2 regions of the Marinobacter bohaiensis genome follow, and region 2 is predicted to be linked to the other one. Evidence: predicted binding sites of a transcription regulator. Region 2 holds the regulator's gene; the other holds the start of a gene.
What was found. Region 2 encodes sigma-54, which starts transcription at its own class of promoters, with help from an activator protein. Its sites were predicted from a motif close to ANTGGCATNNANNTTGCTNT; they were not measured.

Region 1 (7,660 bases), on a different contig from region 2:
GGTCAGCAGGCCAATCAAGGGTTCGCTGGCGTAGGGCGTCTGCGGCACCAGGGCCCGCTGCAGATCCTTGAAGAAGGCCGCCAGGTGGCGCTTGTCGAAATGCTGGGTCAGCTCCGGCACCACCTGGTTGATGGCCAGCCGGTTCTCCAGCACGTAGCCCATCCCGCCGGGAGATTGTGAACAGTCGCCGAACACGGTCATGCGGCCGTCCGTGTCCCGGCCCAGGTCGCAGCCAAGGGTCACCAGCCAGTCCATGTCCTCCGGCAGCAGATCGTGACACGGCAGCAAGAAACCGGCGTTGCGATAGATCAGTTCCGGCGGCAGGATGCCGTCGCGCAGCAATGTCTGCGGGCCGTACAGGTCCTTCAACACCCGCGACAGCAGCTCCCGGCGCTGGATCAGACCGGCTTCGATCGTATGCCATTCCTGGAGATCGAACAGCCAGGGAAACAGGTCGAGCGTCCGGTTCTGCTGATGCTGGGGATCGAAGGTGGCGCCGTGTTCCCGCAGCTGATGCTGCAGGTCCGAGGACAACGCGCCCAGCGCATCGCCACCCTGCCCCATGAGCCACCCCAGCACGTCCGACCAGCCAGGCTGAGCCCAGCGCGGCAGCCACTCGTCCCGCTCGGGCGAGGGACACGCATAGATTTGCCTCAGGGCGTCCAGAGACAGGGGCGCATCAAGTCGGGTCATGGTCGAACCTTGCAATGGTTAATGGCTCCGGCAACAACTGAGGCTGAACGCGCCTGCCATGGCCGGGGGCTCCCGCTGCGGTGGTCAACCGTCACGTCATCCCCGCGAATCAGGCGGCCGGAGCGTACAACGCCTCGTTGACCAGGGCCGCATGCAATGTGATCAGACCGGCCTGGACGTTGTCGATCAGCTCGTGCATCTGCAGCGTCGAGAGCGTGTGCAGCGGTTCAGAGTCTAGCGCTTTGCGCAGGTTTGCCAAGGCTTTCAGCACGGCATCGGCGTGCGGCAGCGTCTGCACCTCCCACTCGATCTTGTTCAGGCAGTAGGCCACCGAGCGGGGGAAAGCGCCGAACGTCAGCAGGAATTCGCTGACATCGGTCGTGCCCTCCTCCTCGGCATAGTAACGCCGGTAGGACTCGGAAGCCCCCAGCGCGTTGAGCAGCGAGCTCCACTGGAAATGCCGGCGCCCCTGGAGATCGTCGCTCGGCGTCAATTGCTGCAGCACGAGGACGTCCATGATACGCGTCGTCATGTCCGCCCGTTCCAGGTGACGGCCGATATTGAACAGGCGATAGGTGTCGTCCCGCAGCATGGTGCCGTCGGTCACCCCCACCACCGTCTGGCAACGCCGGATCACCTGCGCCATCATGCGGTAGCGCTGGGCGCGGCTGGACGCCACCTTGCACTCGGACTGCACGAACAGGTGCAGGGAATTGATCTCCTCCCAGAAATCCCGGGGGATCACCTCCCGCACGCAGCGGGCGTTGGTGCGCATCTGGGCGCAGGAATGGCGCAGGGACGCGCTGCTGTCTTCCGCCGCGATCAGGTAGTGCATGACGCCCAGCTCGCTGGAGCTGCCCTCCTGGATAAAGCCCTTGGCGTCCTCCCCCAGCACGTCGATCAGCACCGGCCAGCTGAAGCGGGTGTCCTCCGGTGAATCGATGAGCATATGCGTGGTGGCGTTAAGCAGGCGCGCCGTATCATCGATCCGCTCCAGGTAGCGCCCCATCCAGTATACGTTTTCGGCGACTCGTGCCAGCATGGTTCAGCTCCCGTGATTGATGATCCAGGTGTCCTTGCTGCCGCCCCCCTGGGAGGAATTCACCACCAGGGAACCCCGACGCAGCGCCACTCGGCTCAGGCCGCCATTGGTGCAGTAGACATCCTCGCCCTGCAAAATGAACGGGCGCAGATCCAGATGGCGCGGTTCCAGCCCCTCCTCGCACAGCGTGGGTGCCGTGGACAGGTTGAGCGTGGGCTGGGCGATAAAGTTGCGCGGGTTCTCGCGGATCGACGCGGCGCAACGGGCGCGTTCCTCCTCCGACGCGCGCGGGCCAATGAGAATGCCGTAGCCGCCGGACTCGTTGGCGGGTTTGACCACCAGCTTGTCGAGGTTGGCCAGCACGTGCTCGCGCTCCTTCTCGTCCATGCACAGATAGGTGGGCACGTTGTCGATCAGCGGCTCCTGCTTGAGGTAATAGCGGATGATCTCAGGCACGAAGGCGTAGACCACCTTGTCGTCCGCTACACCGGAACCGGGCGCGTTGGCGATGGCCACATTACCGGCACGCCAGGCTCCGATCAGACCGGGAATACCCAGTGCCGAGTCCTTGCGGAACACCTGCGGGTCGATGAAGGTGTCGTCGATGCGGCGGTAGATCACATCCACCCGCTGCGGCCCCCGCAAAGTGCGCAGGTAAACCACGTCGTTATCGACATAGAGATCGTTGTTCTGGGCCAGCGGGCAACCCATCTGCTGGGCCAGGTAGCTGTGTTCGAAATAGGCGGAATTATAGATACCCGGCGTCAGCACCACGATGCAGGGCGTCACGTCGTCCCGCGGCGAAAGCGACGCCAGCATGTTCCAGAGCTCCACCGGGTAGTCGTCCACCGGACCGATGGTGGATTCGGCAAACAGTTCCGGGAACACGCGCTTCATCACCGTGCGGTTCTCCAGCATGTAGGAAACGCCGGACGGCACGCGCAGATTGTCCTCCAGTACCAGGAAGTTACCCTCGCCATCACGCACCAGGTCGGTGCCACAGATGTTCGCCCAGACCTTGTAGGCCGGTTCGAAGCCCTGACATGGCGCAAGAAAGTTCTTGGATTTCAGCACCAGATCCGACGGCACCACCTTGTCTTTAAGAATCTTCTGCCCGTTATAGAGGTCGTTGATGAACAGGTTGAGCGCCTGCAACCGCTGTTTCAGGCCGTCGCTGGTGCGCTGCCAGTCGCTGGCGGAAATGGTGCGCGGCACCACGTCCAGGGGCCAGGCCCGGTCGATGTTCTCGCTGTCCGAATAGACGGTAAAGGAGATCCCCATGGCGGCAATGGTCCGGTCCAGCTCCGCCTGGCGACGCACCAGCTCGTCCGGGCCGTTCTGCATGATGAACCGGGTGATGGCCAGTGCCTGGGGACGGGCGTAGCCGGAGGACTCCACCAGTTCGTCAAAGCATTCCGGATAGGGCCGGTAAGGATCGAGTGCGATGGCTTCTGACATAACGGTCAGGCTCCCTGCTTGGGTCTGAGTGGTCTGGCATCGGGACAACGCTCCGTGCGTCTGTATCAACCCGAAAACCCAAGCAATCCAGCAAGGCCAGTGCCACTTCGCGACGCCGTTTACTTTTTGTCCGCTGACTTAAGATTAGCCCCGGATACAGATCCTGTGAACTGGCACCTGTCGCCCGGCCAGACAGAACCGCCGACAGGCACATTTCATCGCCTCCCGGTTTTTCTTACAATGGCCCGCTTCAGCTCACCGCCAGGAAATGGATGCCGAATGTCAGTCGCCCCCACTGAACTCACCAAGCACACCCCGATGATGCAGCAGTACCTCAAGATCAAGGTGGAACACCCCAACGAACTGGTGTTCTATCGCATGGGGGACTTCTACGAGCTGTTCTATGAGGACGCCAAGAAGGCGGCGGAGTTTCTCGACATCACCCTGACCGCCCGTGGCCAGTCCGGCGGCCAGCCGATTCCCATGGCCGGCGTGCCCTATCATTCGGCAGAAGGTTATATCGCGCGCCTGGTCCGGGCGGGTCAGTCCATTGCCATCTGCGAACAGATCGGCGATCCGGCCACCAGCAAGGGGCCGGTAGAGCGCAAGGTGGTGCGCATCGTCACACCGGGCACCCTGAGTGACGAAGCCTTCCTGGAAGACCGTCGCGACAACCTGCTGGTGGCCCTGTTCAGTCACCGCGAGGAATTCGGCCTGGCGACGCTGGATATTTCCAGTGGCCGCTTCTCCGTGGCGGAATTCAGCGGCACTGAATCCCTGCAGGGCGAACTGCAGCGTCTGCGTCCGGCGGAGATCCTGATCAGCGAGGACTTCCCGTTCGAGGACCTGCTGGAAGGCTTCACCGGCATCCGCCGCCAGGGCCCCTGGCTGTTCGAGCGTGACACCGCCCACCGCCTGCTGACCCAGCAGCTGCAGGTGCGCGATCTCACCGGTTTCGGCTGCGACGACCTGTCCCTGGCCATTTCCGCCGCGGGCTGCCTGCTGCAGTACGCCCGCGAGACCCAGCGCACGGCCCTGCCGCACATCCGCAAGCTGTCCCGGGAGCGGCGCGAGGATTCGATCATCCTGGACGCCGCCAGCCGCCGGAACCTGGAAATCGACACCAACCTGACCGGCGGCACCCAGTACACCCTGGCCTGGGTCATGGACCGCACCGCCACCGCCATGGGCGGGCGCCAGATCCGGCGCTGGCTCAACCGGCCGCTGCGCGACGTGGCCACCGTGCGCGAGCGTCAGGCCGCGGTGTACGCCCTGCTCGACGGTTTCCATTACGAGCCGCTGCACGACCTGCTCAAATCGGTCGGTGACATTGAGCGCATCCTGTCCCGCGTCGCCCTTCGCTCGGCCCGACCGCGCGACCTGGCGCGCCTGCGCGACGCCTTCAAGCTGCTGCCGGAACTGCAGGACGTGCTCGGGGACGTCGCCTCCGACCGCATCGCCAGCCTGCGCGAGACCGCCGGCACCTACCCGGAGCTGGCCGACCTGCTGACCCGCGCGGTCATCGACAATCCGCCGGTGGTGATCCGTGACGGCGGCGTCATCGCCGAAGGCTACGACGAGGAACTGGACGACCTGCGCAACATCAGCGAGAACGCCGGCCAGTTCCTGCTGGACGTGGAAACCCGCGAGAAGGAGCGCACCGGCATCAGCACCCTGAAGGTGGGTTACAACCGGGTGCACGGCTACTACATCGAGATCAGCCGCGCCCAGTCCGACCAGGCGCCGGTGGACTACATCCGCCGCCAGACCCTGAAGAACGCCGAGCGTTTCATCACGCCTGAGCTGAAGGAATTCGAGGACAAGGCGCTGAGCGCCAAGAGCCGCGCCCTGGCCCGGGAAAAAGGCCTCTACGACGAGCTGCTGGAAACCCTGGCCGAACAGCTGGCGCCGCTGCAGGACACCGCCCAGGCCCTGGCCGAGCTGGACGTGCTGAGCAACTTCGCCGAACGCGCCACCACGCTGCGTTTGAACCCGCCGGAATTCTCCGGCGAGCCGGGGCTGGACGTGCAGGCCGGGCGTCACCCGGTGGTGGAACAGCTGCTGGATGAGCCGTTCGTACCCAACGACCTGCTGATCGACAACGAGCGCCGCATGCTGGTCATCACCGGCCCCAACATGGGCGGTAAGTCCACCTACATGCGCCAGGCGGCACTGATCGCCCTGCTGGCCTACACCGGCAGCTTCGTCCCGGCGGATCGGGCAGTGGTCGGCCCGGTGGATCGCATCTTCACCCGCATGGGCTCCTCCGACGACATCGCCGGCGGCCGCTCCACCTTCATGGTGGAGATGACCGAGACCGCCAATATCCTGCACAACGCCACCGAAAGCAGCCTGGTGCTGATGGACGAGATCGGTCGCGGCACCAGCACCTTCGACGGTCTGTCCCTGGCCTGGGCCACTGCCGAACAGCTGGCCCAGAAGGTACGCTGCTACACCCTGTTCGCCACCCACTATTTCGAGCTCACGCAGCTGGCCGACCAGCTCAAGCACGCGGTGAACGTGCACCTGACGGCGACCGAGCACGACGACAGCATCGTCTTCCTGCACACCGTCCACGACGGTCCCGCCAGCCAGAGCTATGGTCTGCAGGTGGCCCAACTGGCCGGCGTGCCGGGCGACGTGATCAGCAACGCCAAGCAACAGCTGCAGCGACTCGAAGGCACCGCAACCCCCGCCGCGTCCAGCCCGGCGCCAGTCCAGCCCCGACCAGCGGCACGGGAGCCGGAGGCGGGCAGCTTCCAGGGCGACATGTTTTCCGGCTTTGCGCCCAGCGAAGTCGAGCAGGCGTTGGAGGAACTTGATCTGGATGATCTCACGCCGCGGGAAGCGCTCAATCGCCTTTATGAACTCAAGACCTTAATGCAACGCAACTGAGCAACATAAGGTTATAATAAATGAGCCTTTCGGGAGCCCGCCCACGCGCTTGCTACTTCGCGGGGCGCTCCCTACAATACCGCCCTCGCAAGATAAATAACGGTCAGCAGCCTGGTGTTCTGGACGCCGGAGCGAGAAACTGACCTATGGCGCGCGTCACGCTTCGCCAACTGATGAGATAGATCAAGAAACCAGGGATACCAACATGGCATTTGTCGTTACCGATAACTGCATCAAGTGCAAATACACCGACTGCGTGGAAGTCTGCCCGGTAGACTGCTTCTACGAAGGCCCGAACTTCCTGGTCATCGACCCGGACGAGTGCATCGACTGCGCCCTGTGTGAGCCCGAGTGCCCGGCGGAAGCGATTTTCTCGGAAGACGAGCTGCCGGCAGGCCAGGAAAAGTACATCGAAATCAATGCCGAGCTCGCCGGCAAGTGGGAAAATATCACGGAAAAGAAAGATCCCCTCCCCGATGCGGCCGAGTGGGATGGCAAGCCGGACAAGTTCCAGTACCTGGAAAAATAAGGCGCCTGCCGGGTTCGACCCGCGCTCGAACAAAAAAAGGGAAGCTGTCTGGCAGCTTCCCTTTTTTGCGTCTGACGCCTTTGAAAATTGGGCGCTCAACGGGCCATTGTGACCAGTCTACGGATAAGGCGGCGGTCGCCCCTGGGGCGACTCGGAAACTGAAGTTTCCGCTACATCGACTCCCCGGAAACGAGAGTCGGATAGACAACGCTTGGCTCTCCCTTCGAGTACCGGCGAACGCCAGACCCTGTACCCGAAGCTTTTAGCTTCGGAGGGCCCTCCAGGGCCCCGGACAATGCCCCAATACGCCAAGATTCACATCAAGGCTGCGTCACCGCCAGCTTCGCCCCCAGCGCCACAAACACACCGCCCGTCAGCCCATGCAGCAACCGCTTGAGCCGGGGCTTCGCGCCCCAGCGGCGTGAACGCACAATCATCACCGCCACCAACGTCTGCCACACCATGGCAATCACGAAATGCACCGCCGCCAGCAGGATCGACTGGGTAAACGCGGCACCGGCCGGATCGATGAACTGCGGCAGGAAGGCCATGTAGAACAGGGCGGTCTTGGGGTTGAGCACGTTGGACAGCACGCCCTCGCGCAGCGAACGCATGGGCCGGTAGCCGCCCTCGCCCACGGATTCGACCCGCGGCATGGGCGATCCGGAACCGGAGGCCCGCCAGGCCTGGCGCAGGCTCATCAGCCCCAGCCAGACGAGATACAGGGCACCCAGCCATTTGAGCCCGGTAAAGGCCCAGGCTGTCTGCAACAGGATCAGGGAGATGCCGACCGCCGACAGGGTGGCGTGTACGAACAGCCCGCTACAGATGCCCAGACTGCTCACCACGCCATCGCGCAGGCCGCCGCGGGCGGTGTTACGCATCACCACCAGGGTGTCGACCCCGGGTGTCACGGTCAGCAGGGAAATGGCCACCAGGTAGGCCCAGAAGAGATCGGCGCTTGGCATTGCAACATCCTCGGCAGCACGCCGGGACCCGGCGGCTTCAGCTTTCCAACAGTTTCTTCGCCGCCGCCGAGCGGT
Region 2 (7,660 bases):
CAAAGTGCTGGGTGAGCCCCTGAGTCGTCTGACCAGTGCGACCTACAGTGTGCAGGGCCCCTGGAACGATCCTCAGGTGGATCTGCGCAACGTATTTGATACCGGCGACTGAGACACCGGCGACCCCAGCAGCAGATGCCGTGTGTATTCGACGTTCGCGCTTGACGCCGGCCCCGCTTTCGCTGTTTATTCAGAGTCTCCCTGGAAGACACCCGATTACCCGAAGAAACCCAGGCAAAATGGACAGGACCCGACCAGCGGATGGCGGGTCGCGTCAGGAGGTTGAGCGATGACTCAAACGGTTGCTGTATTGCAGATGGTCAGTGGTCACGACCTGGAGAAGAACCTGTCGGATGCCCGGGATCTGCTGGAGGCGGCGGCCCGGAAGGGGGCGACCGCGGCGGTGCTGCCCGAGAACTTTGCCGTACTCAAGACCCGTCAGATGCTGGAACAGGGTCTCAAGGAACGTGAACCGTCGGGGCCTATCCGTCAGTTCCTGGCGACCGAAGCCCGGCGTCTGGGGCTCTGGATTATCGGCGGCTCCATGCCCATCGCCGCCCGCCCGGATGGAACTCCCCTGGACGCGCGCGTTCGTGCGGCGTGTGTGGTGGTCAATCCGGATGGGGACGAGGTGGCGCGTTACGACAAGATCCACCTGTTCGATGCTCAGGTGGAAGACGCCCAGGGCCGCTACCGCGAGTCGGATACCTTCGAGCCCGGCGACGAGGTCGTGGTGGTCGACACGCCGCTTGGCAAGCTGGGGCTCGCGATCTGCTACGACCTGCGCTTTCCGGAACTGTTCCGCCAGCTGCGGGCCAAGGGGGCCGACTGGGTGAGCCTGCCCAGCGCTTTCACCTACCAGACCGGGGCGGCCCACTGGCACCCGCTGCTGCGGGCCCGGGCCATCGAGAACCAGGTGTGGATGGTCGCCGCGGGGCAGGGCGGACAGCACGATGAGAAGCGTCGTACCTACGGCCATTCCATGGTGGTCGATCCCTGGGGAGCGATGGTGGTGGAAGTCAGTGAGGGCATGACACTGGCGACCGCCAACCTGGATTCGCAAAGGCTGACGGTCACTCGCGACCGGATGCCGGTCTGGTCGCATCGCCGACTGTAATAACCGTTTCTGTCACTCTAGCCGGGGCGGTGTGAGGCGACCAAACGTCTACGCGCCGCCCGGGTTTTCCTGATCGTCGATGCATTCGCGCAGATAGCGGAACAGCTTCTTCGACTGGCCGGTATTCTTCTCCTTGGCGACATCCCGCCGGGCATTGCGTGCCAGGTTGCGCAAATGCTGCATGTCGGAGGCGGGGCAGTAGTCAAAGAACTCGCCGACGACGCTATCGCCTTCCTGAATCATGCGGTCGCGCCAGCGCTCAGCCAGGTGCTGGCGCCGGGTATGCTCGTCGCTGCCGGCATTCTGGGCCTCCAGCGCGCGCACCACCTCATCCAGGTGCTCCTCGTTGCGCATTACCTTGCCGACGTACTGAAGATGGCGGCGCTTGGCCTCGTTCTGGCGGATGCGGCGAGATTCCTCAATGGCGGCTCGCAGCGTGTCGCTGATGGGCAGTGCCTCGGCCTGTTCCGGGGTGAGTGCCAGTAGCTGCTTACCGATGGCCTGCAGCGCGTGCATTTCCCGCTTCAGTTCGGATTTACTCTTGAACTCGACCTCGTCCGGGTCGTAATGATCGTGCTCTGTCGTCATGCTGTGTCCATCGGTTCTTGGCCCGGGCGATGCGGTTCGCTCAGGCGTAAATCAGGGTGGCCAGCCCCAGGAAGGAAAGAAACCCCACCACGTCCGTCACCGTCGTCAGGATCACGCCGCCGGCCAGCGCCGGGTCGATGTTGCGCGCTTTCAGGAACAGCGGCAGCAACGTGCCCACCAGGGCGGCGGCGATCAGGTTAATGATCAGGGCCGAGGCAATGATAACGCCGATCATCGGGTCGGCAAACCACACGGTGGCGGCCACCGAGACCACCAGCGCCCAGAGGATGCCGTTGAGGACACCGGCAAGGAACTCCCGGTTCAGCAGCCAGCGCACGTTGGCTCCGCTGATCTGCCCCACCGCCATGCCACGGATGACGAGTGTCAGGGTCTGGCTGCCGGCGATGCCGCCCATGCTGGCAACGATGGGCATCAATACCGCCAGCGCCACCACTTTGGAGATGGTGCCCTCAAACAGGCCGATGACCGCCGAAGCGATGAAGGCGGTGATCAGGTTGATGCCCAGCCAGACGGCGCGGCGCTTGGTGGTCTTTATCACCGGCGCGAAGGTGTCTTCGTCCTCGTCCAGGCCGGCCATGCTCATCAGCGAATGGTCGGCGTCCTCGCGGATAACGTCGACCACGTCATCGATGGTGATCCGGCCCAGCAGCTTGCCGTCTTCACTGACCACGGGGGCCGAAATCAGGTCGTAACGTTCGAAACGGGTGGCCACCTGGGTATCGGACAGGGTCACCGGAATGGGTTCGATGTCGGTGTCCATCACCTCGCGGACGGTGGCGCTTGGGCTGGATACCAGCATCTTGGTGATGGGCATCACACCGATGTACTCGTCGCGGCGGTTGACCACGATCAGGCTGTCGGTCATCGGCGGCAGGGCACGGTGGCGGCGCAGGTAGCGGAGCACCACGTCGATGCTGAGATCCGGACGCACCGTGATGGTGTCCGTGTTCATCAGGCCGCCGGCCGTGTCCTCCGGGTAAGCGAGGACTTCCTCAACCCGCTGGCGATCCTGTTCGTCCATCGTGTCGAGAACTTCCTGGATGACCGTATCCGGAAGCTGCTGGAGCAGGTCCGCCAGGTCGTCCGATTCGAAGTCTTCGATGATGGTGGCCAGTTCCTGGGCGTTGAGCTTGCTCAGGAAGTAGCTTCGGATATCGTCATTGAGGTACTGGAGGACTTCCCCTTCGAGGTTCTTGTCCACCAGATTCCAGAGCAGTGCCCGTTGGCGCGGCGGGGAGGATTCCAGCAGGTGGGCAATATCGCTGGGGCTGAGGCCACCATTGAGGATGCGCGCCACCTGTTGCAGGGCGCCACTGTCGAGGGCTTCGCCGAGCGTACGGAGACGTTGCCTGGCCTGGCTGTTTTCGACTGCGTCTGTCATGAAGGTCCCATGAATCCGGGCCGAGGCCATGCGCGAACAGTCTCGGGCCATTTGGGGCCTGGGCGGGCTGTCCGTATCGCCTCGGGTGCTGCCATAAGGATCTTCTGGATAAGTCCTGGAAGGTCTCGCCGAGACGCCCCAGGACTTATTCAGAAGTTCCTAAGTATAGCGGACTTACGTTGCAGACGTGAGAACTTGGTGTAGGTAAATCCCGCGTCCGTGGGGCGGTTGGGCGAGTGCGCGTGTCGGCGTCGGATCTACTCGCCTTCGCCAAAGTAATCGTTGATCAGCTCGACCAGGGCGTCGCGCGCTGCCTGTTCGTCGGGCCCGTCGAGAACCAGCTCGATATCGGTGCCGCGGCTGGCCGCGAGCATCATCACCGACATGATGCTCTTACCGTCCACCTCCCGGCCGTCCTTGGCGATCAGCACCTGGCTGTCGTACTCCGACGCGGTGCTGACCAGCTTGGCTGCGGCCCGGGCATGCAGACCGAGCTTGTTGATGATGGTGATGGGCTCCCGGATCATGGCGTGTCGTCACTGGCCGCCGTGTGCAGGTGCGGCATCTCCGTGTGGCGGATCTGCACGTTGCCGTATTGCTCGCGGAAATAACGCCCCAGTTGGTCGCAGATGTAGACCGAGCGATGCTGACCGCCGGTGCAGCCGATGGAAATGGTCATGTAGCTGCGGTTGCTTGACCGGAAAGTCGGTAACCACTTCTCCAGAAGTTCCTTGAGATCGTCCAGCATGTCCCGGGTTTCCGGCTGCCCCTCCAGGAAAGCCTGGACCTGAGGATCGACACCGGTGAAGTCGCGCAGACTGGCGTCCCAGTAGGGGTTGGGCAGGCAGCGCACGTCGAACACGTAGTCGGAATCCACGGGTACGCCGTGCTTGAAGCCAAACGACTGGAACAGCAGGGCCAGTTCCTGGTCGCGTCGCCCCACTACGCGCTGACGCACCATGTCGCGCAGCTCATACATCGACAGCTCGGTGGTATCGATGTACAGGTCGGCCAACTGCGCCAGGGGGTCGAGCAAGTCCTTCTCGTGGTTGATCGCCTCGCGTAGCGACGTGCGGACATTGCTCAGCGGGTGCTTGCGGCGTGTGGCGTGGAAACGCTGCAGCAGGGCCTGGTCGGTGGCGTCGAGGAAGATGATTTCGACGTTCAGGCTGGCGCCCTTGAGGCGCTCGTGGATCTCGTCGAAGTTGGCAATCTCATCGGCCAGGTTGCGGGCATCGATGCTCACGGCAATATTGCGGAGCTTGTCCGGCGAGGCATTGCTGGCTTCCTCGGTCAACGGGAACAGCAGGCCGATGGGGAGGTTGTCGATACAGTAGAAGCCCAGGTCCTCGAGCACGTGCAGTGCCGTACTCTTGCCGGATCCGGAACGACCGCTGACGATGATCAGTTTCATGCAATGCCTTCGTCGAATCGGCGAATGGTTACTCGGGTTGCGTCATGACGCGGAACAGCTCGTCGGCGTCCCGGCATTGACGCAGGCGTTCGCAGAAGCTGCGCTCGTTGAACTTCTCGGCCAGCTGGCTCAGCAGTTCCAGGTGCTCGCTGGTCGCCTCCTTGGGGACGATCAGCACGAACAGCAGATCCACCGGCTGGTTGTCGATGGCGTCGAACGCAACCCCTTCCTCCAGGGTCAGCAGGGCACCCACCACATGATTGCAGCCGTCCAGACGGCAGTGGGGGATGGCAATGCCCTGACCGATACCGGTGCTGCCCAGCCGTTCCCGGGACACCAGGTTATTGAAGGTCTGGGTCTCGTCGAGCTCGGGGTAGCGCTTGGCTACGTGCTCGGCGATCAACTCAAGGATGCGTTTCTTGCTGGTTCCCGGCACACCACAGAGGGTGAGCTCGGGAACCAGGATGGACTGGATGGTTAATGGTGATTCCGTCATGGATGGAATGCTTTCCCTTGGATGGAACGGCTAGCGGCCGGCAGCACCGTGCATTCGATCAACGGTCTTTTCCTTGTGCTTGAGGATCTGCCGATCAAGTTTGTCGAGCAGGCCGTCAATGGCCGCGTACATATCTTCGTTTTCAGCCTTTGCGTGGATTTCACCACCAATGACGTGGAGTGTGGCTTCGGCCGTCTGGCGCAGCTTCTCCACGGACAGGGTCACCTGACAGTTGCTGATGTGGTCGAAATGGCGTTCGAGTTTTTCAAACTTGCCGGAGACATAGTCTTTCAGAGCGGGAGTCAATTCGACATGGTGACCTGACATATTGAGTTGCATAGGCTTCTCCTGTTGTCGATATGGCCGGGAGCAGAGAAGCTCCCGACGTTGAGCCCGTCGCACTCAGCGACGTTTGAAAACCGACTCTGGCTGGCCCTGGGCGCTTGCGTCTCAGACCAGTCTCTTGCGTTCGTTGGACGGCGGGATGTGCATCGCCTCGCGATACTTGGCGACCGTCCGTCGTGCCACCTTGATGCCCTGGTCCCCGAGCAGCGCTGCAATCTTGCTGTCGCTGAGGGGTTTCTTCGGGGTTTCGGCGGCGACCAGTTTCTTGATCATGGCACGAATTGCCGTGGAGGAACATTCACCGCCCTCGTTCGTGCTCACATGACTGGAGAAAAAGTACTTCAGCTCGAAGATACCGCGCGGCGTATGCATGTATTTCTGGGTGGTGACCCGGGAAATGGTCGATTCATGCATGCTCACTGCCTGGGCAATGTCCGAGAGGATCAACGGCTTCATGGCTTCCTCGCCATGATCCAGAAATCCCTGCTGATGTTCAACGATCCGGGTGGCAACTTTCAGCAGGGTCTCGTTGCGACTCTGCAGACTCTTGATGAACCATTTGGCCTCCTGCAACTGATCGCGCAGGTAGGTGTTGTCGGCACTGTTGTCGGCCCGGCGGATCAGCGCCGCGTAGCCGGCATTGACCCGGATGCGCGGGGCAATTTCGGGATTGAGTTCGACGCGCCAGCGGCCCTTCTGCTTGGACACCACCACATCCGGCACCACGTAATCCGGCTCGGCCTGGTCGAGGGAGTCGCCCGGCCGCGGGTTGAGCGTCTGGATCAGGGCCAGTACGCACTTCAGCTGCTCTTCGCTGAGGCGACTGCGGCGCAGCAACTGGGCGTAATCGCGATTACCCAGCAGGTTGATGTAGTGGCTGATCACCAGCCGTGCCTGGGGCAGCCAGGGGGTATCCGGTGGCAGCTGGTTGAGCTGGATCAGGAGGCACTCCTGAAGGTCCCGTGCGAACACGCCCGGCGGGTCGAAATGCTGCAGGCGGCGCAGCACGGCCTCAACTTCGTCCAGTTCCAGCGGATCTTCCTCGCTGTCGTCGACCAGCCCGGCGTGGATGTCTTCCAGTGTCGAGATCAGGTAGCCGCGCGGGTCCACCGAGTCGAGCAGGGCGTGAGCAATGGCGCGGTCGCGCTCGCCCATGGGGGTGAGGTTGAGCTGCCAGAGCAGGTGGTCCTGCAGGGTCTCGGTGGGGGAGTTGCGTGATTCGAAGTCGGTGTCGTCGTCTTCTTCGCTGCGCGCCGCCGGTGCCGGGGCGGACTGGTAGATGTCGTCCCAGGCGGTGTCGACCGGCAGGTCATCGGGGATTTCCTGGTTGGTATCGGTGTTCCAGTCGGGTTCGGCCGGCTCGTCCCAGCTATCGTCGTCCTGCGTGGTGTCGTTGCTGTCCTCGCTGTTGCCGTCAGCGGACGCGTCCTCACCGTCGCTCTCATTATCAGCGGCGCCGTCTTCCTCTTCCGAGGTTTCCAGCATGGGGTTGGATTCGAGCGCTTGCTGGATTTCCTGTTGTAAGTCCAGCGTGGAAAGTTGCAGCAGGCGGATTGCCTGTTGCAACTGGGGTGTCATGGTGAGCTGTTGACCCAGCTTCAGCTGAAGCGAAGCTTTCATTACCATTGATTTAGTCCCGTCACCCTGTGGCCATCGACTGAGTTATTGCGCCTGGGCAAGACCTGTCCGGATGTCTCCGGACCTTGAAAACGCTCGTGTCAGAGGTCGGTCCGGCTTGCCAAGCAAATTCTTTGCCGAAGTTTACTGCTATGGGTGTCCCGATGACAATGTCTTGGTCGGCGGATATGCCTCGAGAGGTTAGCCGACCCTGTTTCGAGTTTAGCGTTTTGGCGCCCACTGCGATACCCATACCCGATTGACGGGCTCACATGTGGAATTCGTTGCCCAGGTAGACTTCCTTGACCTGCTGGTTGGCCAGGATCTCCTCAGACTGTCCGGATGCGATAATATGGCCGCCGCTGACGATGTAGGCGTTTTCGCAGATATCCAGGGTTTCGCGCACGTTATGGTCGGTGATCAGCACACCGATGCCCTTGTCGCGCAGATGGCGGATGATCTGCTTGATGTCGCTGACCGAGATCGGGTCGACACCGGCAAAGGGCTCGTCCAGCAGGATGAAGGCCGGCTCCATCGCCAGCGCCCGGGCAATCTCCACGCGCCGGCGCTCCCCACCCGACAGGGCCATGCCCAGGCTGTCCCGGATATGCGTGATGTGGAATTCTTCCAGCAGGTTTTCCAGCCTCTCGTCACGCTCCGCCCGAGACAGGCTCTTGCGCG

Region 1: a site for sigma-54 is predicted at 3,281-3,300, ahead of DKK67_RS17660 (circularly permuted type 2 ATP-grasp protein). Genes of this name have one in related genera too.

Annotation. Positions count from the first base shown of each region.
Region 1 covers NZ_QGEH01000004.1:224,907-232,566, forward strand. The annotation lists gene DKK67_RS17650 (circularly permuted type 2 ATP-grasp protein) at 1-693, opposite strand, end outside; gene DKK67_RS17655 (alpha-E domain-containing protein) at 803-1,735, opposite strand; gene DKK67_RS17660 (circularly permuted type 2 ATP-grasp protein) at 1,739-3,193, opposite strand; gene mutS (DNA mismatch repair protein MutS) at 3,473-6,088, shown strand; gene fdxA (ferredoxin FdxA) at 6,294-6,617, shown strand; gene DKK67_RS17675 (LysE family translocator) at 6,938-7,585, opposite strand; gene DKK67_RS17680 (hypothetical protein) at 7,623-7,660, opposite strand, start outside.
Region 2 covers NZ_QGEH01000001.1:1,647,878-1,655,537, forward strand. The annotation lists gene DKK67_RS07345 (YhdP family protein) at 1-112, shown strand, start outside; gene DKK67_RS07350 (carbon-nitrogen hydrolase family protein) at 290-1,117, shown strand; gene yjgA (ribosome biogenesis factor YjgA) at 1,166-1,705, opposite strand; gene mgtE (magnesium transporter) at 1,746-3,107, opposite strand; gene DKK67_RS07365 (HPr family phosphocarrier protein) at 3,365-3,634, opposite strand; gene rapZ (RNase adapter RapZ) at 3,631-4,521, opposite strand; gene ptsN (PTS IIA-like nitrogen regulatory protein PtsN) at 4,550-5,017, opposite strand; gene hpf (ribosome hibernation promoting factor) at 5,048-5,356, opposite strand; gene DKK67_RS07385 (RNA polymerase factor sigma-54) at 5,468-6,982, opposite strand; gene lptB (LPS export ABC transporter ATP-binding protein) at 7,248-7,660, opposite strand, start outside.